Aminobacter aminovorans: one gene and its partner. The protein of the gene in region 2 binds, or shares a complex with, the protein of the main gene of each other region. Links are inferred from orthologs where the notes say so. Each region holds a gene or a part of one and is shown on either strand. Other genes may lie near its edges. The genes, in order: DY201_RS16580 and eno.

Evidence for each region.
Region 1: the proteins of eno (region 2) and DY201_RS16580 are in contact, whole or in part, in a solved structure (PDB 2FYM), measured with the Escherichia coli proteins. The link is inferred for Aminobacter aminovorans from one-to-one orthologs.

The regions. Positions count from the first base shown.
Region 1 is NZ_UFSM01000001.1:3,355,895-3,372,846, reverse strand. What follows is about bases 5,588-8,960. They hold DY201_RS16580 (Rne/Rng family ribonuclease), read right to left. Parts: upstream 8,638-8,960; coding sequence 5,788-8,637; downstream 5,588-5,787. Other genes in these bases: DY201_RS16585 (Ros/MucR family transcriptional regulator), read right to left, coding at 5,588-5,622. In the rest of the region: DY201_RS16605 (bifunctional 2',3'-cyclic-nucleotide 2'-phosphodiesterase/3'-nucleotidase), read left to right, coding at 1-1,777; DY201_RS16600 (glycerophosphodiester phosphodiesterase family protein), read right to left, coding at 1,842-2,822; DY201_RS16595 (SAM-dependent methyltransferase), read right to left, coding at 2,964-4,220; DY201_RS16590 (Dabb family protein), read left to right, coding at 4,822-5,109; more of DY201_RS16585, read right to left, coding at 5,161-5,587; DY201_RS16575 (N-acetylmuramoyl-L-alanine amidase), read left to right, coding at 9,290-10,555; DY201_RS16570 (penicillin-binding protein 1A), read left to right, coding at 10,774-13,224; DY201_RS16565 (VOC family protein), read left to right, coding at 13,452-13,922; DY201_RS16555 (cupin domain-containing protein), read left to right, coding at 15,308-15,643; DY201_RS16550 (GFA family protein), read left to right, coding at 15,747-16,115; DY201_RS16545 (YiaD family glycine zipper/OmpA-like lipoprotein), read left to right, coding at 16,267-16,914. UniProt on the Escherichia coli protein: Endoribonuclease that plays a central role in RNA processing and decay. Required for the maturation of 5S and 16S rRNAs and the majority of tRNAs. Also involved in the degradation of most mRNAs.
Region 2 is NZ_UFSM01000001.1:3,038,950-3,048,562, reverse strand. Bases 6,727-9,581 are described here. They hold eno (phosphopyruvate hydratase), read right to left. Parts: upstream 8,864-9,581; coding sequence 7,589-8,863; downstream 6,727-7,588. Other genes in these bases: DY201_RS14980 (PRC-barrel domain-containing protein), read right to left, coding at 9,272-9,581; DY201_RS14990 (DUF6636 domain-containing protein), read right to left, coding at 7,129-7,524; DY201_RS14995 (FtsB family cell division protein), read right to left, coding at 6,727-7,037. Also shown: lpdA (dihydrolipoyl dehydrogenase), read right to left, coding at 1-1,412; DY201_RS15020 (GNAT family N-acetyltransferase), read right to left, coding at 1,428-2,009; DY201_RS15015 (SGNH/GDSL hydrolase family protein), read right to left, coding at 2,013-2,651; DY201_RS15010 (pyruvate dehydrogenase complex dihydrolipoamide acetyltransferase), read right to left, coding at 2,702-4,078; DY201_RS15005 (pyruvate dehydrogenase complex E1 component subunit beta), read right to left, coding at 4,097-5,476; pdhA (pyruvate dehydrogenase (acetyl-transferring) E1 component subunit alpha), read right to left, coding at 5,491-6,534; more of DY201_RS14995, read right to left, coding at 6,708-6,726; more of DY201_RS14980, read right to left, coding at 9,582-9,613. UniProt on the Escherichia coli protein: Catalyzes the reversible conversion of 2-phosphoglycerate (2-PG) into phosphoenolpyruvate (PEP). It is essential for the degradation of carbohydrates via glycolysis.

The DNA of each region.
Region 1 (16,952 bases), 320 kb from region 2 along the record:
CGTTGCACGCACGGCTTCGATCATCGACGCCATCCGCGCTGAAGCCGCCAACTCGATCCTGGTCGACAATGGCGATTTCCTGCAGGGCAATCCGATGGGCGACTACATGGCCTATCAGCGCGGCATGAAGGATGGCGACGTCCATCCAATCATCAAGGCGATGAACACGCTGGGCTATGATTGCTCGACGCTGGGCAACCACGAGTTCAACTATGGCCTCGACTACATGTTCAAGGTCCTCGCCGGCGCAAACTTCCCCGTCGTCTGCTCCAACCTGACAAAGGGCGAACTGGCGGCTGACGCGACCAAGGACGAGTTGTTCCTCAAGCCCTATGTGATCCTCGACAAGAAGGTGAAGGATGGCTCAGGCGCCGAGCATCCGATCCGCATCGGCCTGATCGGCTTCGTGCCGCCCCAGGTGATGACCTGGGATTCGCGCCATTTGCACGGCAAGGCGATGACCCGCGACATCGTCAAGGCAGCCCAGGCCTGGGTGCCTGAGATCCGCGAGCAGGGCGCCGACATCGTCATCGCGCTCTCGCACTCCGGCATGGGAACGCCGCAGGCCGCCGAAAATCTCGAAAACGCCTCCATCCTGCTTGCCGGCGTCGACGGTATCGATGCGATCGTCACCGGTCACAGCCATCTCGACTTTCCCGGACCGAAGTTCGACAAGGTGGAGGGCCTCGACAACGCCAAGGGTACGATCAACGGCAAGCCGGGTGTGATGGGCGGCTTCTGGGGCTCGCATCTCGGCCTGATCGACCTGTTGCTCGAGCGCGATGGCAATGCCTGGAAAGTGGTCAGCTCGACCAGCGAGGCGCGTCCGATCTCCAAGCGCGTCGACAAGAAGGTGGTGCCGACGGTGGAGAGCAAGCCCGCGGTCGAGGCAGCCGCGAAGGAGGAGCATGAAGCGACGCTCGCCTATGTGCGCACGCCCGTCGGCAAGACGTCGGCGCCGCTCTATTCCTATTTCGCGCTGGTTGCCGACGACCCCTCGGTCCAGATCGTGAGCCAGGCACAGATCTGGTACATCAAGGACATGCTCAAGGACACCGAGCATAAGGAGCTGCCGGTTCTCTCGGCCGCGGCTCCTTTCAAGTCGGGCGGGCGTGGCGGGCCGGACTACTACACCGACGTTCCGGCCGGCGCCGTCGCGATCAAGAACGTCGCCGACCTCTATCTTTACCCCAATACGGTGCAGGCGGTGGCGGTGACCGGCGCCCAGGTCAAGGAATGGCTGGAGATGTCGGCCGGCATCTTCAACAAGATTGAACCAGGCAAGGCCGACCAGGTGCTGATCAATCCCGACTTCCCGTCCTACAATTTCGACGTCATTGACGGCGTGACCTACAAGATCGATCTGGCGCAGCCGCCAAAATACGATCCGAAGGGTGCGGTACTGGAAGCGAGCTCCAATCGCATCGTCGATCTGATGTTCGAGGGCAAGCCTATCGATCCCGCAGCGAAATTCGTTGTTGCGTCGAACAACTACCGCGCTGGCGGCGGGGGCAACTTCCCCGAGATCAATGCGTCGAAGCTTGTCTTCGAGGCGCCCGACACCAACCGCGACGTGATCGTGCGCTACATCGTCGACCAGGGCACGATCAATCCGTCGGCCGATTCCAACTGGTCGTTTGCCCCGGTGGCGGGGGCCTCTGTGATTTTCGAAACCGGGCCCAAGGCCAAGGACCACATATCAGAGGTCAAGGCGGTCAAGATCGAGCCGGCGGGCGACGGTGCTGAGGGTTTCGCGAAGTATCGCATCACGCTTTGAGATTTGGCGGATCGGGAAGGCGGCCGGAGGGATCCGGCCGCCCTTTCGTTTGCACAAGGGCCGGTCAGTTGGCCCGGCGTTCGATCGCCGGCATGACCAGATCCAGTGCATCGGTGGAAATGCCGCCCGAATAGCCAGCCGGCAGCGTCTCGATCATGGCGGGATCATCGATGCCGTCAGAAAATCCGCCGCCGTCATAGGGCCCGAACAAGTAGACATTGGTGCCGGCGTTTTCCATCCGGTCGAGCAAACGATTCGGCCAACCCCATAGCCAGGGGGCAATGTTGATTGGAATGCCCAGTGTCGTGCCCCTGCAGTCCTCCGGCACGTAGCCGCTCCAGCCTAGTCCTGCGTAGCGCAGCAAGCAGCGCGTCAGCGATTTCTTGCTGAGCGTACGCATGCCGGGCAGGGTGGCCTTGATTGCCTGCAACGGCCTGTCGCCGCCAACTACGGTCAAAGCTGCCTGGCGTTCCGGGGGCAAGGCCGAAAGAAAGGTCGCCATTGCCTCGCCGTCCTTGGCGTCGTTACTTTTGACGTTGATGTGGAAGCGCCGATCAGGGAATTGCTCCATCACCTCGTCGAGCGAGGGCATCAGGCCGACGCCTTGGCCGCGAAAGGGATAGGTCTTGCCGCCGTCGGCGGTGTAGCCGTAGCCGACGTCAAGCTTCTTGAGGTCTGACATCGAATGGCTGCGCGTCTCGCCGCTGCCTTCGGTACGGCAGTCCACCGTCCAGTCGTGGAATACCGCGAACTTGCCGTCGGTGGTGGCATGCACATCGAGTTCCAGCACGTCGGCGCCGCGCGCGAAGGCGGCGTCCATCGAGCGTATCGTGTTTTCGAGATAATCGTGCCGTGCTGGAAGCATGCGCCCGGCGGTGCAGGTCTCACCGGTCAGCCCGGTGCGGTCGTATTCCTGCGCCAGCCCGCGATGGGCAAGGACGACCGGCTTGCCGCCAGGACGGTTGGAAAGCAACGACGCGTTGTTGATGTAGACTGCTCCGGCAAGGGCGAGCGTTGAAAGAAGAAAAAGGCTGCGTTTGCGCATGACTTGATTCGCTCCGACGCTGTGTGCGGAGCCAGATTCAGCAACGGTTCGGCTTTTTAGCGGCACAAAACAAGCAACAATAAGTTATGGTCCGCCGACCTCCAGTGTCCGGCAGGTCTGCATCATTGTGAATCGAGATTATCAGGCCTTATATACAACCTGCCTGACGTCGATATATTCGGCGCGGAAGCCGGCTTCGCAATAATGGAGATAGAACTCCCAGAGCTTTTTGAAGCGGTCGTCGAAGCCGAGCGGCACGATACGCTCCCAGGACGACCAGAAACGCGTTCGCCACTCGGCCAGCGTCCGGGCGTAGTCCTGCGGAAAGACTCGCTCGCGCAGATAGTCCAGGCCATGGTCTGCGCCGAGTGACTTGAGCAGCGTCGGCGTCGGCAACATGCCGCCGGGAAAGACGTAGCGTTGGATGAAGTCGGGCCGCTTGCGGTAGACGGGATAGGCCGCCTCGTTGATGGTGATGATCTGCAGGCCCGCAGTGCCGCCCGACGGCAGGCACTGCTTCATCTTGGCAAAGAACGCCGGCCAGTATTTTTCGCCCACAGCCTCGAACATCTCGATCGAGGCGATGCGATCGTAGCGGCCGGTCTCGTCGCGATAATCCTGCAACTTGAGCTCGACCTTGTCGGAAAGCCCGGCATTGTGGATGCGTTTCTGGGCGAAATCGAACTGCTCGCGGCTGATCGTCAGTCCGGTCACCTTGCAGCCGATCTCGCGCGCCGCAAACTCGGCAAAGCCGCCCCAGCCGCAGCCGATCTCCAGCACATGATCGTTCGGTCCGATGCCGGTGTCGCGTGCCAACGCCCGGTACTTTTCGGTCTGCGCGCCGGCGAGGTCGTTGGCGCCGGTTGCATAAAGCCCTGACGAGTAGGTCATGCTCGGATCGAGCCACTGGCTGTAGAAGGCATTGCCGAGGTCATAATGGGCGGAAATGTTGCGCTTGGAGCCGGTACGGGTATTGTCGTTGAGCCAGTGACGAATGCGCTGGATGGTGGAAAGCAGCCAGTTGGCACCCCCGGCAACACCTTCGCCGGCTTCGCTATTGACCACGAACAGTTCAAGGAAGCTGGTGACGTCAGGACTGTCCCAGTCGCCATCGATGTAGGATTCCGCGACGCCGATGGTTCCGCCGCTGAAAGCGCGCGAAGGCAGTTTCCAATTGTGAAGAACAATCTCTGCCTCTGGTCCCGGCGCCTTGCCGCCAACCAGGATGCTGCGTCCGTCCGGCATCTTCACCTTCAGCGAACCGCGAGGCAGGTGCAGCGCCGCCGACAGCGCCATGCGCACGCGTGCAGGCAAACCTCGGGCAATATCCGCGACGTTGCCTTCGTGAAGCTTCGTCACGCCGTGATTCGTGAAACCATCCGAGTTCCGCGGGGCCATCTCGACGTCCCAATTTTGCTGCCCGGTACGGCGTGTCGGGCCTGTTGCTCCAAGCTTGTGCACCGCTGCATTTGTCTGGTCGGATACGCGCCGCCGAACGCATCTCCGGTCAGTTCGCGATCGACTTGGCTCGGAGACGCCAAGCATTCCGCGCGCTGCGGTGAATCTGCCGTGATCTTCACCGTCAAAATCTCGAACTTCAAGTGACATCTGGCAAGCGCTGATATGCCAGACGTGGTCCTGAGAATTGGCCGAATGCAATCCGGTTGTCGCTTTGATTTTCTTTGTTATTAGATATTGCTAATGGTCTAGGGTGAAGCTGTGGCGCGCATCGTTTCCCGGATTTCAGCGCCACCCCGGGAGGGCATCAAATTCGCTACGTCATCGCGATAATGTGCGTCGCCTTGTTCCTCATCTGGGACATTCTGTACAACCACGGCGATGCCACTGCCAAAGCTGTACGCGAAGTGCATCGCATCGTCAGGATGGTCACGGACTGACGGATCTGCCGCGCCATCCGCGCTGCTGCGTTTTGCCCGATTGACGCCGGCCAAAAGCCGACCCAAAAGGCGCCAGCGAAGGCAGCAGAAGGAGTCGCGGCTTGATCCGGCACATCGTGTTTTTCAGTGCGCGGCAGAAACAGGACGTCGAGATGATCCGTGAGGAATTGTCGGCGCTTGGCAATATTCCGCACGCGACGGTCTTCGAAGTGACTGTCAACACCAAGGTCGACTGGTACTCCGACGAGATCGACATCGTCGTCTATGCCGAGTTCGCCGATCAGGCTGCGCTTGCCGCTTACAAGGCCCATCCGCTTTATGATCGGACGACGCAACGCGTGCGTCCGATGCGAGAACTGCGCTTCTCGGCGGATGTTGTCGCCGCGTAGCAAAAAACGCGCCCCGGGAGAGCCCGAAGCGCGTTCCTGAATTTCCAGAAATTATGCCTTCTTGGCGCGGCCGCGTGTCTTGGCCGGTGCAGCCACTGTCTTCGACGACGCAGCACCAGCCTTGCGGCCGAGGCCGAGCGACTTGGCCAGTTGCGAGCGCGCCGCGGCATAGTTCGGCGCAACCATCGGATAATCGGCCGGCAGGCCCCATTTGGCGCGGTATTCCTCAGGCGTCAGGCCGAAATGCACCGAGAGATGGCGCTTCAAAGACTTGAACTTCTTCCCGTCCTCCAGGCAGACGATGTAGTCAGGATGGACTGAGCGCTTCGGGTTCACCGCTGGCTGCTGGGCTTCGGCTGGCTCTTCGGCCGGCTGGTCGAGCGACAGGATCGACGCGTTGATGCTGGCGATCAACTCTGGCAGGCCAGTTGCAGGAACCTTGTTGTTCTCTACATAGGCGCTGACGATATGGGCAGTCAGTCCTAGGATGTCGATCTTGCTATCACTCGTCATCGGCCGTCTCTCCGGGCAGTATTAAAAGCAAACTATGAGTCTAACCATTTGCCGAGCCGTATATCGGTGCAAATGGGTTCGGACGGCAAGCAAAATAATCTCACAAATTGAAGACCCCGACCGGCGAATGCTGATCGGGGTCTTTTAGATCAGAGAAATGGAAGCTTAGAAAAAGCCCTTGCGCTGCCACCAACCGCCTTTTTTCGGCTTGGCATCGCCGGATGCAGCTTCTTCGGCCTCAACAACCGAAGTGACCACCGGTGTTTCAGGCGCGACCGGAGTTGCGGCCGGGGCTTCGGAAACGACGTCGTCCTCGGCCGGAGCGGCGGCGGCCTTGCGGCGTGGCGCACGCGGTTTTGCCGCCTTCTTGCCGGGCTTGGCTTCGGCTTCAGGTGCAGCGGCCTCGGCAACAACCTCGGCGGCGGGAGCCTCTGCAACTGCTTCAGCTTCGGCCTCTGCCTTCTTGGCCTTGGCCGAACGGCGCAGCGCCTTCTTCGGCTTGGCTTCGACGACAGCTTCCGGCTCGTCGGCGTCCACTTCGACCGTCACCACATCAGTGGTCACGACCTCGCTTGCAGCGGTCTCGGCGACGGCAGTGTCGTCGGCTGCGACCTGTTCGCTGCCTTCAGCCGACTGCTCTTCGTCTTCCTTGCGGTTGCGCTTGCCGCCCCGCTTGCCGCGACGCCGCTTCTTGGCTGCGGCATCTTCGGCCGCGGTCGCGTCGACGGCTGCGATTTCACCGGCTTCCTCGGAAACAACGGCTTCAGCGGCGACGTCCTCTTCGCCATCTTCGGCTTCGTTGGCCTCGCCGGCGACGACGGCACCTTCCTGCGGAGCGCCGTGCTCGCGGTCACGATCGCGGCCGCCACGGCGGCGCCGGCGCTTGCGGCGCTTGCGGTCATGCTGCTCACCGCCTTCGGCTGCAGCAGCCGGCTGTGGCGCACGCGCAGGCTGTGCCTCTACAACGACCGCCTCTTCTTCCTCTTCGACGATCTCGTCTTCGATTTCCTCAGGCTCTTCATAGGCCGGAGCCGCGACGGGCAGGGCGAAGTTCGCCGGCTTCTCGGCAATGGCGCCGCGGAAGATGGCATGGTTCTGCGAGCCGACGCTGTCGTCGGCCTCGAGCGTGATCGTCACCCCGAAGCGGTTTTCGAGATCGACCAGCGTTGAGCGCTTGTGGTTGAGCACGTAGAGCGCGGTCGCCACCGGCGTCTTGACGGTGATGTGGCTGCGCGAGTCCTTGAGCAGGAACTCTTCGATGGCGCGCACGACCTGGAGTGCCACCGAGGAGTCCGAACGGACATGGCCGGTGCCGCCGCAATGCGGGCAGGGCTTCATCGTCGATTCGAGCACGCTGGCGCGGATGCGCTGGCGCGACATCTCCATCAGGCCGAAATGCGAGATACGGCCGACCTGGATGCGGGCGCGGTCGTTCTTCAGGCAATCCTTGAGCTTCTTTTCGACCGCACGGTTGTTGCGGTTCTCCTCCATGTCGATGAAGTCGATGACGATCAGGCCGGCGAGGTCGCGTAGCCTGAGCTGGCGAGCGACTTCCTCGGCGGCTTCAAGGTTGGTGTGTAGTGCCGTCTCCTCGATCGAATGCTCCTTGGTGGAGCGCCCGGAGTTGACGTCGATGGCCACCAGCGCTTCGGTCTGGTTGATGATGATGTAACCGCCCGACTTCAGCGTCACCTGCGGCTGGACCATGCGCTCGAGCTGCGATTCGATGCCGCTGCGCACGAAAATTGGTGTGATGTCGCGGTAAGGCTGGACCACCTTGGCATGGCTGGGCATCAGCATGCGCATGAAGTCCTTGGCTTCGCGGTAGCCGTCTTCGCCAGCGACGAGAACCTCGTCGATGTCCTTGTTGTAGAGGTCGCGCACCGATCGCTTGATCAGGCTGCCTTCCTCATAGACCAAGGCTGGAGCCGTCGACTGCAGCGTCAGGCTGCGGACGTTCTCCCACAGGCGCATCAGATACTCGTAGTCGCGCTTGATCTCGGCCTTGGTACGGCTCTCACCTGCGGTGCGCAGGATGACGCCCATGCCCTTCGGCACTTCCAGATCGGCAACGACTTCCTTCAGGCGCTTGCGGTCCTGGGCATTGGTGATCTTGCGCGAAATGCCGCCGCCGCGCGCCGTATTGGGCATCAGCACCGAATAGCGGCCGGCGAGCGACAGATAGGTGGTAAGAGCAGCGCCCTTGTTGCCGCGCTCTTCCTTGACCACCTGGACCAGGAGAATCTGGCGGCGCTTGATGACTTCCTGGATCTTGTAGTGGCGGCGAACGGGCTTGCGGCGGTTGCGCACCTCTTCGAGCGCGTCTTCGGCGCCGACCGACTCGATCTCGTGGTCGTCGTGGTGGGTCGAATGCACTTCCTCGATCACGCCGCCGTTGTCGTTTTCGATGACCGTCGGCTTAGGTGCCCGTTCGGACACGACGTCGGCATCGACCGATGCGGCGATCGACGTCGGCTCGCGCTCGTCGGAACCACCATTGCCTTCATCGACAGCGGAAGCATCGGCATTGGCATCGGAAGCGTCGCTTGCGGCACTCGATTCGCCGTCATCCTCGGAGGACGCATTGTCGTCGTCGCTCGCACCCTCGGGCTTGTTCTCGTCGTTGCGGCCACGGTTCTTGCCGCCGCGCCGCCTGCGGCGGCCACGGTTGCGATCCTGGCTCTTGCTGTCGTCGCCGTCGTTGTCTTCGTCTTCTTCGTCCTCGGCTTCTTCCGCTTCGGCGCGCAGCAGCGCCTGCCGATCGGCGACCGGGATCTGGTAATAATCGGGATGGATTTCGCTGAAGGCGAGGAAGCCGTGACGGTTCCCGCCATACTCGACAAAGGCAGCCTGAAGAGACGGCTCAACCCGCGTTACGCGGGCGAGGTAGATGTTTCCTTTGAGCTGCTTCTTGTCCTGTGATTCGAAATCAAATTCTTCAATACGGTTACCGCGAACTACGACAACTCGTGTTTCCTCCGGGTGGGAGGCGTCTATCAGCATCTTGTTGGGCATTATTTGTCCTCCCGGCAGCCGTCAGCTGCGGCCTGCGGGAACTCGTCCGCCGCCGTGGGTTTGCTGATGAGTGGGTGCCGGATGATTTTGCGCCCGCCGGTCGCAGCCAAAACGCCATGGCGGTGCCGCCCGCTGCCGTGATGGCGCGGTTACCTGCGGACCTGTCCATGATTGCGTCTGTGGCCAATGCGTGACCTTGCGGAACCTTGTTTCAAATCTAAGCCCGGGAATCCGGACCAGTTACTTTGCTCTTACAGAGCCGGCGCGGAGATAGTGTCCGGCCGTTTTTCTCACGCAGTCGCTACCCCGCCACGGGCCGCGCCTGCGAATCTCGTCGCGATCACTGAAACTGTCTCTGTAGCGAGGCGGGCCATCGCTCGTCGCGTGGTTCCCTAGCGGAAGGCGCTGAGGGCGCGGGCCCTGGATTGCAGTGATCCAATGTCGCTTTTATGATTTGGCGAGGTTGAGCGCAACCCCGATTTCCGACGCCGGCAAAGGCGGGCGCGACAACGCTTTGGGGGAGTATTCCGACAAAGACTCGGTTAACCTTCTCTGGTTACCACTCGTTAATCGAGGGGGCCGCGTATTCGGCCTGCGATTGGTAGCGGCGTGCAATGACTGCACGCCTGCTTTTTGGAGCGGCAAGACTGAGATGTGGGCTGCGGTATTGACTGGCAAGAGCTTCCCGTTTGGGAGCATCCAGCCCGGCGGCGCGGTACGCCGTGCGGTGTTCGCGCTCTTGGCGTTCCTCACGGTCCTTGTCGGCATCGATTGCCAGCCGGTTCGCGCCGCCGAGACGATCAGGACGATCGACTACAAGATGGCAGGCGACGCGACTCATATGCGCATCGTCATGAATTTCGATCGCGAACCCGAGCCGAAGTGGTTCCTGCTGCGCAGCCCGCATCGTCTTGTCGTAGATCTGCCTGACGCCACCCTTGCGATCGACGCCAAGGACCTCAAGCCGCGCGGCCTGATCAAGAGCGTACGTTATGGCCCATCGGGCGAGGGGGCGTCGCGGCTGATCGTGACGTCGAAGGGGCCGTTCAACGTCGAGAAGGTCGATATCCTGAAAAATGAAGACGGGTCCGGTTATCGCCTTGTCGCCGACATTGCCGCTGCCTCCGAGCGTGAGTTCGATGCGGCGCTCGCCATTCAGGCAGAGACGACCGGCTCGACGACGCCCAAGACCGACAGGCTCGGCAAGATCGCACATCGCGGCGACCGCCCGTTCACGATCGTGCTCGATCCAGGTCATGGCGGCATCGACGGTGGCGCCGAAGGTCTGAACGGCACGGTCGAAAAGACCGTGACGCTGGCCTTCGCCAAGGAGTTGCAGGCAAAGCTTGCGTCCAACAACGCCTACAAGGTCGTCCTGACTCGCGAGGGCGATGAGTTTCTCCGCCTGGACGACCGTGTCCGCATCGCCCGCCAGCAGGAAGCCGACCTGTTCATTTCGATTCATGCCGATACGATCAGGCTCAAAGGTATCCGTGGTGCTACCGTCTACACCGTGTCGGACAAGGCTTCAGATGCCGATGCGCAGGCACTGGCCGATCGTGAAAATCTTTCCGATCAGCTGGCCGGTGTCGATGTCGCCGAAGAAGACCATGCGGTCTCTGACATTCTTGTCGATCTGATCCGGCGCGAGACGCACGGCTTTTCGACCCGTTTCGCGCGCTCGCTGGTCGGCGAGCTGTCGCCGACTGTCGGCATGATCAACAACCCGCATCGTTCGGCCGGCTTCCGGGTACTCAAGGCGCCTGATGTGCCGTCGGTCCTGGTCGAACTCGGCTATCTCTCCAATCCTCAGGACGAAGAGCAGCTTCGCAGTGCCGATTGGCGCGAGAAGGCGGCGGCGAGCATTTCCAAGGCCGTCGCAGCCTTTGTTGCCGAAAGGGGCGCTACCGGCGGCTGAGACGGGATTGCTCTGGCCTGCAGATGGCATTGCCGGCGGGTCACGGAACGGGCATTTGTGGTGTTTTAGGTCAGAATCTTTGGCGCTGGCGGGCTGTTGCCGTATTTTGTCCACAAGCGCGCGACATGGGTGGCCGATTGCGGACCGGGACAATACCTGCAGCTTGCGATGATGGCGGGTTGGTTTAGGGAATCCCCGGACGTTGTACTGGAGCGGGCATGATTCGTCTTATCGGCTATTTCTTCGGCATCGGCACGACGCTTGCGCTCGTTGTCGCGGCTGGCGTGGCGCTCTATCTCGGCCAGCTGACCAAGGAACTCCCCGACTACGAGGTGCTTGCCAAATACGAGCCGCCGGTGACGACGCGTGTCCACGCTTCCGACGGCGCGCTGATGGGCGAATTCGCACGCGAGCGCCGGCTCTATCTGCCGATCCAGGCCGTGCCCGATCGCGTCAAGGCAGCCTTTCTGTCGGCCGAAGATAAGAACTTCTACAATCACCCCGGCATCGACGTGACCGGCCTCGGCCGCGCCGTGCTGACCAACTTCCAGAATTTCGGTTCCGGCCGCCGGCAGGTCGGTGCGTCGACCATCACCCAGCAGGTCGCCAAGAACTTCCTTCTGAGCTCCGACCAGACCTATGAGCGCAAGATCAAGGAAATGGTTCTGGCCTTCCGCATCGAGCAGGCCTACTCGAAGGACCGCATCCTCGAACTCTACGTCAACGAGATCTTCTTCGGCCTCGGCGCCTATGGCATTGCCGGTGCCGCGCTGACCTATTTCGACAAATCGGTCAACGAACTGACCGTCGCTGAAGCTGCCTATCTCGCCGCGCTGCCGAAAGGCCCGTCGAACTATCACCCGTTCAAATATGCCGATCGTGCCATAGAGCGTCGCAACTGGGTGATCGACCAGATGGTCACCAATGGCTATGTGTCGCGCGATGAAGGCGACAAGGCCAAGGCCTCGCCGCTCGGCGTGACTCCGCGCCGCACCGGCACCTATGTGTTCGCGGGTGAGTACTTCACCGAAGAAGTGCGCCGCGAACTGATCGCACGCTATGGCCAGGACGCGCTTTACGAGGGCGGCCTGTCGGTCCGCACCACGCTCGACCCGAAGCTTCAGGCCATGGCGCGAAAGGCCATGCAGTCGGGCCTGGAGAAGTACGATCGCCTGCGCGGCTATCGCGGCCCGGTCAAGAACATCGACATCTCGGGCGACTGGGGCACGGCGCTCGGCGAGGTCAAGGCGCTGGACGACATTCCCGAATGGCGTCTCGCCGTCGTGCTCGACAGCTCCAAGACCGGCCTCGAGATCGGCCTTCAGCCTAAGCGCGAGATTTCCGGCGCGCTGTCCAAGGACCGCGAGACGAGCACAGTGTCGAAGGACGACATGAGCTTTGCCATGCGCTATGTCGCCGACGGCAAGCGCGTGAAGGCCAATTCTCCGTCCGAAGTGCTGAAATCCGGCGACGTGATCTATGTCGAGAAGAACGAAGGCGACAGCTATGCGCTGCGCCAGGTGCCTGAAGTGTCGGGCGGCCTCGTCGCCATGGATCCGCACACCGGCCGCGTGCTAGCCATGGTCGGCGGCTTCTCCTATTCGCAGTCCGAGTTCAACCGCGCGACCCAGGCGATGCGCCAGCCAGGTTCGGCCTTCAAGCCATTCGTTTATGCGGCAGCACTCGACAACGGCTACACGCCGGCCTCGGTGATCATGGACGGCCCGATCACCATTCAGTCGGGCAACACCACCTGGACGCCGAAGAACTATGACGGCAAGGCTGCCGGTCCCTCGACCCTGCGCGCCGGCATCGAGCGCTCGCGCAACCTGATGACTGTGCGCCTTGCCAACGACATGGGCATGAAGACGGTCGCCGAATATGCCGAGCGCTTCGGTGTCTACGACAAGCTGGCGCCTTATCTGCCGATGGCGCTGGGCGCGGGCGAGACCACCGTCATGCGTATGGTCTCGGCCTATGCCGTGATGGCCAATGGCGGCCGCCAGATCAAGCCGTCGCTGATCGACCGCATCCAGGATCGCTACGGCAAGACGGTATTCAAGCATGACGAACGTGGCTGCGAAGGCTGCGTCGCCACCGAATGGGCCAATCAGCCCGAGCCGGAGCTGGTCGACAATTCCGAGCAGGTGCTGGACCCGATGACCGCCTACCAGATTACCTCTATGCTGGAAGGCGTCGTGCTGCGCGGCACGGCGACCACGCTGCTGTCGCTCAACCGGCCGATTGCCGGCAAGACCGGAACGACCAACGACGAGAAAGACGCCTGGTTCGTAGGCTACACGCCCAACCTCGTTGTCGGCTTGTACATGGGCTACGACAAGCCCCAGGGGCTCGGCAAAGGCACGACCGGCGGCGGTCTCGCTGCACCGGTGTTCAAGGATTTTATGACGGTGGCACTCGAAGGTACGCCCAAGAGCGACTTCGTCGTACCGGCCGGCATGAAGCTGATCTCGATCGACCGCAAGACCGGCATGCAGGCAGCCGAAGGCGCGCCGGGTACGATCATGGAAGCCTTCAAGCCAGGCACCGGCCCTGCCGACAGCTACTGGGTCATCGGCATGGGTGAGGACGGCACCAATGGCTACGGTGAAGCCCTGTCGCCGCAGGCCAGCAAAGCCATCAGCGAAGGTGGCGGCGGCCTCTACTAGGATCGCTGATCGGCCGGCATTCGCCGGAACGTCGATTGAACTGACGAATGCGCGCGGCCTAGCCGCGCGCATTTTTGTTTGCGCATGTCAGTCTCGACTGCTTGAAAATACCCAAATAGTTATATAGCCTTTTGGTTATTGAAATGGCCGCCCGTGATTGCGTCATGGGGTGGGCATGAAACAGCCGGTGACGGCGCGACAGTCGAAATTTCAGCGAGGAGAAGATGATGCAGAAGATCAGCCCATTCCTTTGGTTCGACGACCAGGCCGAAGAGGCGGTGACGTTTTACGTTTCGGTGTTCAAGAATTCTAGGATAGGCAAGGTGACCCGCTATGGCGAGGCGGGACCAGGGCCTGCCGGCAGCGTCATGGTCGCCGAGTTCGAGCTCGAAGGGCTGCATTTCACGGCCTTGAACGGCGGTCCGATGTTCAAGTTCACCGAAGCGATTTCGATGAGCATCGACTGCACGGATCAGCCCGAGGTCGACCACTTCTGGAACAAGCTGTCCGAGGGCGGCCAACCAGGCCAGTGCGGCTGGCTGAAGGACAAGTTCGGGCTTTCATGGCAGGTCGTCCCCGAGGCACTGCCGCGGTTGCTTGGCGATGCCGATGGCGCCAAGGCCGGCCGGGTCATGCAGGCGATGCTGCAGATGACCAAGATCGACGTCGCCAGGCTTGAAGCTGCTTATGCCGGCTAGGCGTATGGGCAGGCCGGAAGGCGCCGGCCCATTTTGCTTTACAGGGGGCGGCCTCATCCCTATGTTCCGCGCGGATTCAACAACCGCCTTCGGGCGCGAAACAAGCAAAAAGAAGCAATCTCCATGCGCGCGGAAACGCAGAACATCGTCGACGAAATCAGGCAGGCCATAAGCCTGCTGAGGAGGCATCTTTGACTGGGATCAGGCGATAAAGCGGCTTGATTACCTGAATATGCGGGCAGAGGACGGCAACCTCTGGAACGACCCGCAGGAAGCCCAGAAGCTGATGCGCGAGCGCCAGTCGCTCGATGACAGCATCAATGCGATCAAGGGCCTGAGCCAGGCGCTGGACGACAATATCGGCCTGATCGAGATGGGCGAGGAAGAAGGCGACGCTGACATCATCAGCGAGGCCGAAACCGCCATTCGTTCGCTGGCCGGCGAGATCCGGGCGCGCCAGATCGAGTCGCTGCTGTCGGGCGAAGCCGACCAGAACGACACCTATCTCGAAGTCCACGCCGGTGCTGGTGGCACCGAGAGCCAGGACTGGGCCAACATGCTGCTGCGCATGTACACCCGCTGGGCCGAACGCCGTCGCTTCAAGGTCGAGGTTCTGGAAGTCCATGATGGCGAAGAAGCCGGCATCAAGTCTGCCACGCTGCTGATCAAGGGCCACAATGCCTATGGCTGGCTGAAGACGGAATCGGGCGTTCATCGCCTGGTCCGCATTTCGCCCTATGACAGCAATGCGCGTCGCCACACCTCGTTCTCCAGCATCTGGGTCTATCCAGTGGTCGACGATTCGATCGAGATAGACGTCTCGGAATCGGATGTGCGCATCGACACCTACCGTTCGTCGGGCGCTGGCGGCCAGCACGTCAACACCACCGACTCGGCGGTGCGCATCACGCACATCGCCACCGGCATTGCCGTAGCCTGTCAGGCCGAGCGCTCGCAGCACAAGAACAAGGCCAAGGCCTGGGAAATGCTGCGCTCGCGCCTCTACGAGGAAGAGCTGAAAAAGCGTGAGGCCGTCGCCAACGCGACGGAATCGGCCAAGACCGACATCGGCTGGGGTCACCAGATCCGCTCCTACGTGCTCCAGCCCTACCAGTTGGTGAAGGATCTGCGCACCGGCGTCGAAAGCACCAGCCCGTCCGACGTTCTCGACGGTGACCTCGACGACTTCATGGAAGCGTCGCTGTCGCAACGCATCGAAGGCGGGGCAGGGCAGGCGGTCGCCGACCTCGACTAGCGTTTTCTGGCGCCCGGTCGTCGCGAAAGCGTGATGACCGGGCTGCCTGTCGCTGGAACATTTCAGGTAAGATTTCGTTAAGCGTGCGGGAGCAGGATTCGCTTGGGAGGTAATCTCAGGGGATGACGCTATGCGTCCAGGAAACCTCCGCCTGCGCCGATATGCCCTTGCAGTGTCTGCGCTCGTGCTGATTTCGATCAGCGCACCGCCCGCCTTTTCCCATGATGCGCCCAAAGGCTGGACCTATCCTTTCTCTTGCTGTTCCGGCTATGACTGCCGCGAGGTGCCCAAGAAGGCGATAAGCGAGCGGCCACAAGGCTATGTCATCGAGGGCACTGGCGAGGTGGTAACCTACCAGGATGCACGGATCCACGAATCGCCTGATGGCCAATATCATTGGTGCTCCGTCGCGGGTGCCGATGACAGCAAAACCATCTGCCTGTTCGTGCCGCCGAAGTCCTACTGACAATCCTGACAGCCGTTCTGCTGACACCAGCGTGTCAGCAGCGTCTCGCTATGGTGCGCCGTCGCAGGAAAGCGACCCAAAACGACATGCGAGGAATACCAGGATGGTGATCAAGGGCAGCTGTCACTGCAAGGCGACTATGTTTGAGGTAACGGAGGTGCCAGAGACGGTGACCTTCTGCACCTGCACGTTTTGCTCCAAGCGTGGTGCGCTTTGGGCCTATTACGTGCCTGCCCAGTTCAAGCTGACCAGTCCGCCCGAAAACGTCTCGATCTACGCGCGCGATGCGAGCGTGGTGAAGCATGGTTTCTGCGCTATCTGCGGCTGCGGTACCTTCACCGAGACGCCTGACTGGTCGACCGGCGAAGCCGACTTCGACAATCCCAAGGTCAGCGTCAATGCGCGCCTTTTCGATGATTTCGACCTCGATCGGATCGAAGTCGTCGTGCTCGACGGCAAGAACCTCTGGTAGCCGACCAATTTGTCCTGCAGTCAGGTCCGGGTTTGCCCATTTGCCACTGCTTCCGTTCCGTTTTTCGCCGTATTTCATGCTACAAGGCCGGTGAAGGGCTTTGCGCGAAACGCCCGGCGCGTTTTCGCGGTACGGAGAGGGACATATCCTTATGAAGAAGACAGTGATTTTCGCGCTGGCTGGCAGCATGCTTGTCGGTGCGTGCACGACCGATCCTTATACCGGTCAGCAGAAGGTTTCGAACGCCGCTGCAGGTGCTGGTATCGGTGCACTCGCCGGCGCCGGCCTTGGTCTGCTCGCCGGCGGCAATGACCGCCGCAACGCGCTGATCGGCGCTGGTGTCGGCGCACTCGCCGGTGGTCTCGCCGGCGGCTACATGGACCGGCAGGAATCCGAATTGCGTGCCCAACTGCAGGGCAGCGGCGTCAGCGTCACCCGCGCCGGCGACCAGATCATCCTGAACATGCCGTCGAACATCACCTTTGCCACCGACCAGGACGCGGTGAAGGCCGGCTTCTACAACACGCTGAACTCGGTGGCGCTGGTGCTCAAGAAGTTCAATCAGACCACCGTCGACGTGTTCGGTCACACCGATTCGACCGGCGGCGACCAGCACAATTTCGACCTGTCGCAGCGTCGCGCGTTGTCGGTCGCCAACTACCTCGGTGCCCAGGGCGTCGATTCGCGCCGTTTTGCCGTCACCGGTTTCGGTGCGACCCGTCCGATTGCGTCCAACGCCACTGCGGAAGGCCGCGCACAGAACCGCCGCGTCGAAATCCAGCTGTCGCCGCTCACCTGAACTGCAGACGGACAGGCAAGCTCACGAAACACGGCCCC
Region 2 (9,613 bases):
ACGCTTTCCTTCATCGTTTCCGAGATCGTCGGATGCGGGAAGATGGTGTGCATCAGCTCTTCTTCCGTCGTCTCGAGGTTCATCGCCACGACAAAGCCCTGGATCAGTTCGGTCACTTCGGCGCCGACGAGGTGCGCGCCGAGCAACTGACCGGTCTTCTTGTCGAAGATGGTCTTGACCATGCCCTGGTCCTCGCCGAGCGCGATCGCCTTGCCATTGGCAACGAAGGGGAAGCGGCCGACGCGGATGTCGTGCCCGGTCTCCTTGGCCTTGGCTTCGGTCAGGCCGACGGAAGCGACCTGCGGGTTGCAGTAGGTGCAGCCCGGAATCTTGAGCTTGTCCATCGGATGCACGTTGGGCAGACCGGCGATCTTCTCAACACAGATGACGGCCTCGTGCTCGGCCTTGTGCGCCAGCATGGGCGGACCAGCGACGTCGCCGATGGCATAGATGCCCGGTACATTGGTCTTGCCGTAGCCGTCGATGACGATGCAGCCGCGGTCGGTCTTCACGCCGAGCGCTTCGAGGCCGATGTTTTCGATGTTGCCCTGCACGCCGACGGCTGAGATCATGCGGTCGGCGGTGATCTTCTCGATCTTGCCGTCCTTCATCTCGACATGGGCGGTAACCGAATTGGCGCCCTTCTCGACCTTGGTGACCTTGGCCTCGAGATGGATCTTCATGCCCTGCTTTTCGAACTGCTTCTTGGCGAAGGCCGAGATCTCGGCGTCTTCCACAGGCATGACGGCCGGCATCACTTCGACAACTGTCACCTCGACGCCCATCGTGCGATAGAACGAGGCGAATTCGATGCCGATGGCGCCTGACCCCATGACCAGCAGCGACTTCGGCATCTCCGGCGGCACCATCGCCTCGAAATAGGTCCAGATCAGCTTGCCATCCGGCTCGATGCCGGGCAGCGCGCGCGGACGGGCGCCGGTGGCGACGATGATGTGCTTGGCCGAGTATGTGCCCTCGCCCAATGTGTTCTTGGGCAGCGGCGCCTGCGGCTCCATCGGCTTTTTCGACGACTTGGAAACAACGATCTGACCGGGCTTGGTGAGCTTCGCCTCACCCCAGATGACGTCGACCTTGTTCTTCTTCATCAGGAAGCCGACGCCGCCATTCATCCGCTGGGCAATGCCGCGCGACCGGTCGACGATGGCCTTGAGGTCGGGCGAGATCGAGCCTTCGAGCTTCAGGCCGTAATTCTTGGCGTGCTCGGCGAGATGCAGCACTTCGGCCGAGCGCAGCAGCGCCTTGGTTGGGATGCAGCCCCAGTTGGAGCAGATGCCGGCGAGATGCTCGCGCTCGACAACCGCAGTCTTGAGGCCGAGCTGGGCAGCGCGGATCGCAGCGATATAGCCGCCGGGGCCGGAGCCGATAATGATGACGTCGTAGTTGTCAGCCATGAGTGTGCCTCTTGTTCAGGTCGCGCTGCGCGTGAGCAGCACCCAGTCGTGTTGCTTGCTGTAGGTCTCGGTCGATACGGATGGCTGGCGCGCGATTTCCTCAAACCCGCAGGATTTGTAGAGGCCGAGCGCCACGTCGTTATCGCTTTCGGTGATCAGGCTGACCGGTCGGGTGCCGGCGCGGGCGAGTTCGTGGTCGACGAGCTTTCGGCCGATGCCATGTCCACGATGGTGCTGGTAGACACCGACGCTGTCGATGAACCAGTGGCCGATCGTCCTTTGCTGAAGCACGAGGATCGGCTCGAACACCGGGTGCGGTGCGTTCTCTTCGGCAAAGGAAGGCTCGACGACATGGCCGATCACCAGGCCGGCGATCTCGTCATCGACCAGTGCAAGGCTGGCATTCGTCCAGCCGGCACGGTCGTCGTCGCAACGCAGCTGGTTGCGGCCATGTTCGAGTGCTGTCTGCGTCGTGCCTTCGAGCACCGCGCCGTACCAAAGCCACGACGCCAGCCCGTGCGACGACAGGTCGACAAGGATGGCCAGTTCGGCAGCGTCGCGCCGCTCGGCCCTGCGGATGGTGATAACGCCGGCCAAGCTCTAAAGCTCCAGCATCACGCGCACGATCGGCGCAATGGCGTGGCCGATGGCCCGCGTGTTTTCGGCATCGAGATGCACGCCGTCGAGCGGTATCGTCCCGGCAACGGAGCCGGCGTCGAAGAAGCCGCAGCCGACCTCGTCGGCGAGCGCCGCATAAAGAGGGGCAAGCTGCTTCGAGGCCTCGTCACCGCCGGCGAACATGTCCTTATATTCGGCATTTTCTGTGCGGCTGACAGCTGGCGGCGACACCAGCAGGATTTCTGGCGCGGCATGGCCCATGCCGTGGTCGTAGGAGCGCACGATGGCGACGAGGCGCGCCATGCCCTGCCTCGCGGCCAGCGGGTTGCCGTGGATCCAGGGCTTCATGTCGTTGGCGCCGAGCATGATGATGACGACATCGATCGGCGCATGGGTGCCGAGGATGGTCGGCAGAAGCCGCGCACCGTTACGGTCGGCAGCGGCAAGGTTGTCGTCGAAGGCAGTCGTGCGGCCGTTCAGCCCTTCGGCGATGACGTCGACGCCCTCGCCCAGTTCGGCCTGCAGCACGCTTGGCCAGCGGTCTTCAAGCGCGTGACGGCCCGGACCCGCGGCATCATAGCCCCAGGTCAGCGAGTCGCCATAACAAAGCACAGTCTTCATGATTGAAGTCCTCGAATCCCCTCCCTTTGCAGGGAGGGGAAATGGGGAAACTACACCAGCATGCCCATCGGGTTTTCGATGAAGCGCTTGAAGGCCGAGAGCAGTTCGGCGCCAAGCGCACCGTCGACGGCGCGGTGGTCGGTCGACAGCGTCACCGACATCACATTGGCGATCTTGATCTCGCCATTCTTGACGACCGCCCGTTCCTCGCCCGCGCCGACCGCCAGGATGGTGGCGTGCGGCGGGTTGATGACGGCCGAGAAGTCCTTGATGCCGAACATGCCGAGGTTGGAGACGGCACTTGTGCCGCCCTGATATTCCTCAGGCTTGAGCTTGCGGTTGCGGGCCCTGCTGGCAAGGTCCTTCATTTCATTGGAAATGACCGACAGCGTCTTGATGTCGGCCTGGCGGATGATCGGGGTGATCAGGCCGCCCGGGATTGACACGGCGACACCGACGTCGGCGTGCTTGTGCTTGACCATGGCCTGGTCGGTCCATGACACATTGGCGTCAGGAACGGCCGTCAGGGCCATCGCCATCGCCTTGATGATCATGTCATTGACCGACAGCTTGTAGGCCGGCACGTCGCCCTTTTCGGTCTTGCGCACCGGCGCCGCTGCGTTGAGCTGGGCGCGGAGCGCCAGCAGCGCGTCGATCTCGCAGTCGAGCGTCAGATAGAAGTGCGGGATGGTGCTCTTGGCCTCGACAAGACGGCGCGCGATGGTCTTGCGCATGTTGTCGTGCGGGATGAGCTCGTAGCTGCCTTCTTCGAACAGCTTGAGCACCTGTTCGTCCGACATGCCCTTGGCAGCGGGTGCTGCAGCCGGAACACCGGCCGGAGCCTTGGCAGCAGGAGCAGCCTTGGCGCCGCCACCCGAGATCGCAGCCTCGACGTCGGCTTTGACGACACGGCCATGCGGACCGGTGCCGGTGACAGCCGAAAGGTCGACGCCCGAATCCTTGGCGATGCGGCGGGCGAGCGGCGATGCAAAGGTCCGGCCGTCGCTGGAGGTTGCAGCGCCGTCGGTCGCAGCCGGCTTGGCTGCCGGAGCAGCAACGGGCGCGGCGGCGACCGGAGCAGCAGCGGCCGCCGCAGGTGCCGCGGCAGCAGGTGCTTCCGCCTTCGGCGCGTCTGCCTTGGCAGGAGCGGCATCGCCGCCCTTGGCCGCAGCCGCGACATCTTCGCCGTCGCCGGCGAGAATGGCGATCAGCGCGTTGACCTTGACGCCTTCGGTGCCGGCCGGAACCAGCAGCTTGGCGACGGTGCCCTCATCGACGGCCTCGACTTCCATCGTTGCCTTGTCGGTCTCGATCTCGGCGATCACGTCGCCGGGCGAAACCTTGTCGCCTTCCTTGACCAGCCACTTGGCCAGATTGCCCTCTTCCATGGTCGGCGAAAGGGCAGGCATAGTGATATTGATCGGCATGATGACCTCCCGCCCGTGTCAGCGATACGTGACTGCTTTGACCGCCTCGATCACTTCGCCGACATTCGGCAGAGCGAGCTTTTCGAGATTGGCGGCGTAGGGCATCGGCACGTCCTTGCCGGCGATGGTGATGACAGGCGCGTCGAGGTGATCGAAGGCACGCTGCGACACCTGGTTGGCGATGTGGTCGCCGACCGACGACTGCGGGAAGCCCTCTTCCACCACGATCAGCCTGTTGGTCTTCTTCACCGAGGCAATGATGGTGTCGAAGTCGAGCGGACGGATGGTGCGGAGATCGATGATTTCAGCATCGATACCCATGCCACGAAGTTCTGCCTCGGCCTTGATCGCATAGGTCATGCCGATGCCGAACGACACGATGGTGACGTCCTTGCCGGTCTTGTGGATGCGCGCCTTGCCGATCGGCAGAACGAAATCATCGAGCTTCGGCACATCGAAGGAATGGCCGTAGAGGATTTCGTTCTCGAGGAAGATGACCGGGTTCGGGTCGCGGATGGCAGCCTTGAGCAGGCCCTTGGCATCGGCTGCCGAGTACGGCATCACCACCTTGAGGCCCGGAATGTGGCTGTACCATGCGGCATAGCACTGCGAGTGCTGGGCCGCGACGCGGGCAGCCGCACCGCTCGGTCCACGGAAGACGATCGGCGCGCCCATCTGGCCACCCGACATGTAGAGCGTCTTTGCAGCCGAGTTGACGATCTGGTCGATCGCCTGCATGGCGAAGTTGAAGGTCATGAACTCGACGATCGGCTTGAGGCCGGTCATCGCGGCGCCGACGCCGACGCCGGCAAAGCCGTGCTCGGTAATCGGAGTGTCGACGACGCGACGCGGACCGAACTCCTGCAAGAGGCCTTGGGTGATCTTGTAGGCGCCCTGGTACTCGGCAACCTCCTCGCCCATGATGAACACGTCGCCGTCGCGGCGCATTTCCTCGGCCATGGCATCGCGCAGCGCTTCGCGGACGGTCGTCGACACCATCTCGGTGCCGACAGGAATGTCGGGATCGGCAGCGACTTCGGTTTTGGGCGCGGCAGCAACCGGTGCAGCGGCAACCGGAGCAGCAGCAGGTGCTGCAGCGGGAGGTGCCTCGGCCTTGGCCGGGGCTGCGCCCTTGCCGATGTCGGCAGCGCTTTCGCCATCCTGCAGCAGCACGGCGATCGGCGTGTTGACCTTGACGCCTTCGGTGCCGGCGGCGATCAGGACCTTGCCGAGGGTGCCCTCGTCAACGGCTTCCACTTCCATGGTCGCCTTGTCGGTTTCGATTTCGGCGATGACGTCGCCGGCGACGATCTTGTCGCCCTCGTTCTTCAACCACTTGGACAGATTGCCCTCTTCCATCGTCGGCGAGAGCGCAGGCATGAGAATTTCGATCGGCATGTTCGCGCCCTCCCTTAGATCAAGATGTCGGTCCAGAGCTCGGAAGCATCCGGCTCGGGATCGGTCTGAGCAAAGTCTGCGGCGTCAGCCACAATGTCGCGAACATCCTTGTCGACCGCCTTGAGGTCGTCTTCGCTGGCCCACTTCTTGGCGATGAGGCGCGCCTTGACCTGTTCGATCGGGTCGTGCTCGGAGCGCATCTTCTGCACTTCGTCCTTGGAGCGGTACTTGGCCGGATCAGACATCGAGTGACCGCGATAGCGGTAGGTCTCCATCTCGAGGATCATCGGACCGTTGCCCGAACGGCACCATTCGGTGGCGAGATCGCCGGCGGCCTTGACCGCGCGCACATCCATGCCGTCGACCTTGATGCCTGGAATCTTGAAGGACACGCCGCGCTGCGAGAAATCCGTCTCGGCCGAAGCGCGCGTAACGGCGGTGCCCATGGCGTAGCGATTGTTTTCGATGACGTAGATCACCGGCAGCTTCCACAGCGCGGCCATGTTGAAGCTCTCATAGACCTGGCCCTGGTTGGCAGCGCCGTCGCCGAAATAGGTCACCGAGACATTCGGGTTCTCACGATAGCGGTTGGCGAAAGCCAGTCCGGTACCGAGCGACACCTGAGCGCCGACGATGCCGTGGCCGCCGTAGAAGTGCTTTTCCTTGGAGAACATGTGCATGGAGCCGCCCTTGCCTTTCGACAAGCCGCCCCGACGCCCGGTCAGTTCCGCCATAACGCCGCGCGCCGACAGACCCATGGCAAGCATGTGGCCGTGATCGCGATAGGCGGTGATCATCTGGTCGCCTTCGATCAGCGACATCTGCAGGCCGGTGACGACCGCTTCCTGACCGATATAGAGGTGGCAGAAACCGCCGATGAAGCCCATGCCGTAGAGCTGGCCGGCCTTTTCCTCGAAGCGGCGGATCAGAAGCATCTCGCGATAGGCGGCGAGATCCTGTTCCTTGCTGAAATCAACCGGCTTAGGCGTGACCGGTGCTGAAAGGGATTTTGAGTCAGATTTAGATTTGGCAGGCGCTTTTTTGGCTGCGGTGGCCATGCATCACTCCCTAGTGGCGTCTCTTTGCGGACAATGAGGAGATCATGCATAATCTCTCCTCTCCATGTCCAAACGCTAGCATGGTGAGTGACGCTGCGCCATGCGGAAAAATGCATAGCAGGCATGCGGTTAAGCGTCTAAAAACGTTGGATTTCTTGTTGATTAACTGGAAGTCAGTTAATCCGGCGACCGGATGGCCGCATTATGGTGAGCTCATCGGCATGGGACATATTCAAGGCGTTGCGCGCCTGCTCGTCAAGCATGTCCTTCTCCAACGAGCCATCGTGGAGCATGTGTACGCGGCGTTCGACGTCGAGGCGTTGCGCCCTGACAGTGTCCAGCCGGGCCTGGAGTTCGACGGCGCGCGCTTCGAGCCGGTACTTGGAATAGATGCCGAACTCGCCGTGATAGGCGTGGAAGCCGAAATAGGACAGGAACATCACCGCCAGCGCCGGCACGATCAGGCGCCCAGTGTTTGTCTGCTTGTGCTGGCGTGTCCACATGGTGCGCAAAAACCTTTTGCACCCTTGTTGCCCAATCATACTTAATGTCGGGTTACGACAGTCTCGTTTCGCACGAAAAACCGCGTCAGATTCAAAACAGCCGCTGTCGCGCCCGCGAAAGCGCAAATCCCGCGCCCCGCCCGTTGATGCAGGTCACGCCCGAGCGCTCGGAGACGCAGCTGATGTCTCCGCGCTCGAAAGTTTCGCCATAGGCCAGGTCCGGATAGTCGCCGACGATCGTGTCGCCGACGCACATCAGCACACCGCGTCTCGACGTTTCATCCAGGCCGAAATCATTGCCCCAGTCCAGTTCGCAGTCCTGCGGGCGCGGTGGCAATGGCGTTGTCTTGTCGGCGATGTTACAGCGTATCGATGCATCGTCGTCGAAGAACATGCATTGGATGTTGCCGGTCGGCGAACGGAAGCCATCCGTCGAGTCCTGCGCCAGTGCGGGCGACGCAGGAAGCCAGTTGAAGGCGGCAGCCATCAGCAGGCAGCAAGCCAGTCTGTTTGATCGCTCGCTTTGCCGCCCGCCTGATGTGCCCATCGGATCAGCCGCGCAGGATCGACCTGCCAGCAAAGCGCGCCTGCTTGCCGAGCTCTTCTTCGATGCGGATGAGCTGGTTGTACTTGGCGGTGCGATCCGAACGGGCGAGCGAGCCGGTCTTGATCTGTCCGCAGTTGGTGGCAACGGCGAGATCGGCAATGGTCGAATCCTCGGTTTCACCCGAACGGTGCGACATGACGGCGGTGTAGCTTGCCTTGTGCGCGGTCTCGACTGCGTCGAGCGTCTCGGTCAGCGAACCGATCTGGTTGACTTTGACCAGGATCGAGTTGGCGACGCCCATCTTGATGCCGTCGCGCAGGCGGGCCGAGTTGGTGACGAACAGGTCGTCGCCGACCAGTTGCACTTTGTCGCCGCAGATGTCTGTCAGGTACTTCCAGCCTTCCCAGTCGTCCTCGGCCATGCCGTCCTCGATCGAGATGATCGGGTAGTCGGCGGCGAGCTTGGCCAGGTACTTGGCCTGAGCCTTGGGATCGCGGGTCTTCTTCTCGCCTTCATAGACGTAGTTGCCGCCCTTGAAGAACTCGGTCGCGGCACAATCGAGCGCCAGTGCCACGTCCTCGCCAGGCTTGAAGCCGGCCTTCTCGATCGATGCCATGACGAAGTCGAGCGCAGCCTGCGCGCTCTTGAGGTTCGGCGCGAAGCCGCCTTCGTCGCCGACATTGGTGTTGTGGCCGGCTTCCTTCAGACCCTTCTTGAGGGTGTGGAAGATCTCCGAGCCCCAGCGCACGGCGTCGCGCAGCGAAGGCGCACCGATCGGCATGATCATGAATTCCTGGAAGTCGATCGGATTGTCGGCATGCGCGCCGCCATTGATGATGTTCATCATCGGCACCGGCAGCACGCGAGCGTTGGGTCCGCCGACATAACGATAGAGCGGCAGGCCCGACGACTCGGCGGCCGCCTTGGCGACGGCGAGCGACACGCCGAGGATGGCGTTGGCGCCGAGGCGGCTCTTGTTGGGGGTGCCGTCGAGCTCGATCATCGTCTGGTCGATGTGGATCTGGTTCTCGGCTTCCATGCCGCCGATCGCCTCGAACAGCTCGCCATTGACGGCTTCGACAGCGCGCTCGACACCCTTGCCGAGATAGCGCGGGCCGCCGTCGCGCAGTTCCATCGCCTCATGGGCGCCGGTCGATGCGCCAGACGGAACCGCCGCGCGGCCCATCGAACCGTCTTCGAGGACCACGTCCACCTCGACGGTGGGATTGCCGCGGCTGTCGAGAATCTCGCGGCCGATAATGTCGATGATTGCTGTCATGTGAGGCATCCCCGGGAGCTGATCGCAAAGAAGGATCGGTTGGATTTCCGCGCCCGTCTTAGCCAAAGATCAGGAAAACGCAATCGCGGGCGGCCAAATATCACGCTGCGTCAGCCGCGGGATTCACTTTAGACAAAACGCTGTCATCATAATTCATCCGAACAGGCAGGCATCGGCCAAACTTTCGGGTAAACTGCGGGCGCGCGGGGCGAAACAGAGGGAGTTTCGCCATGTCCGAGTTGAGTGGTATTTTGAGTTTGTTCTTCATCGCCGCAGCGTTTCTGACCTCATGCGACAGTCAACCGCCCCCGCAAGGCGTGTCGCAGGTACGGATACTACCGACACCAAGGTAAGGCGCCGGCACAAAAGAAAAGCCCCGCTTCGGCGGGGCTTTTTGTTGTTCGGCGATCAGTGCCAATAGGGCTCGACACGATAGTGCTGGTATGAAGCGTCGCGCGCCAGACGGCCATCATCCTCGGTCAGTTCGTTGACCGAATAGGAAGGCGCCGCCTTGAGCTGCTCCCTGGAGAACGGAACGACGTAGCCGCCGCGGCCCTTGTCGAAATCCAGCGTCGACCACGGGATGGCGTGGTAGCGCTCGCCGATGCCCAGGAAACCGCCGAAGCCGATGACGGCGAACATGATGCCGTTCGACAGCTTGTCGAGCATCACGTCCTCGATCTTGCCGATCGTCTCACCGGCAACATTGTAGACGTTGGTACCGATGACCCGCGATGCGGGAATGGCTGC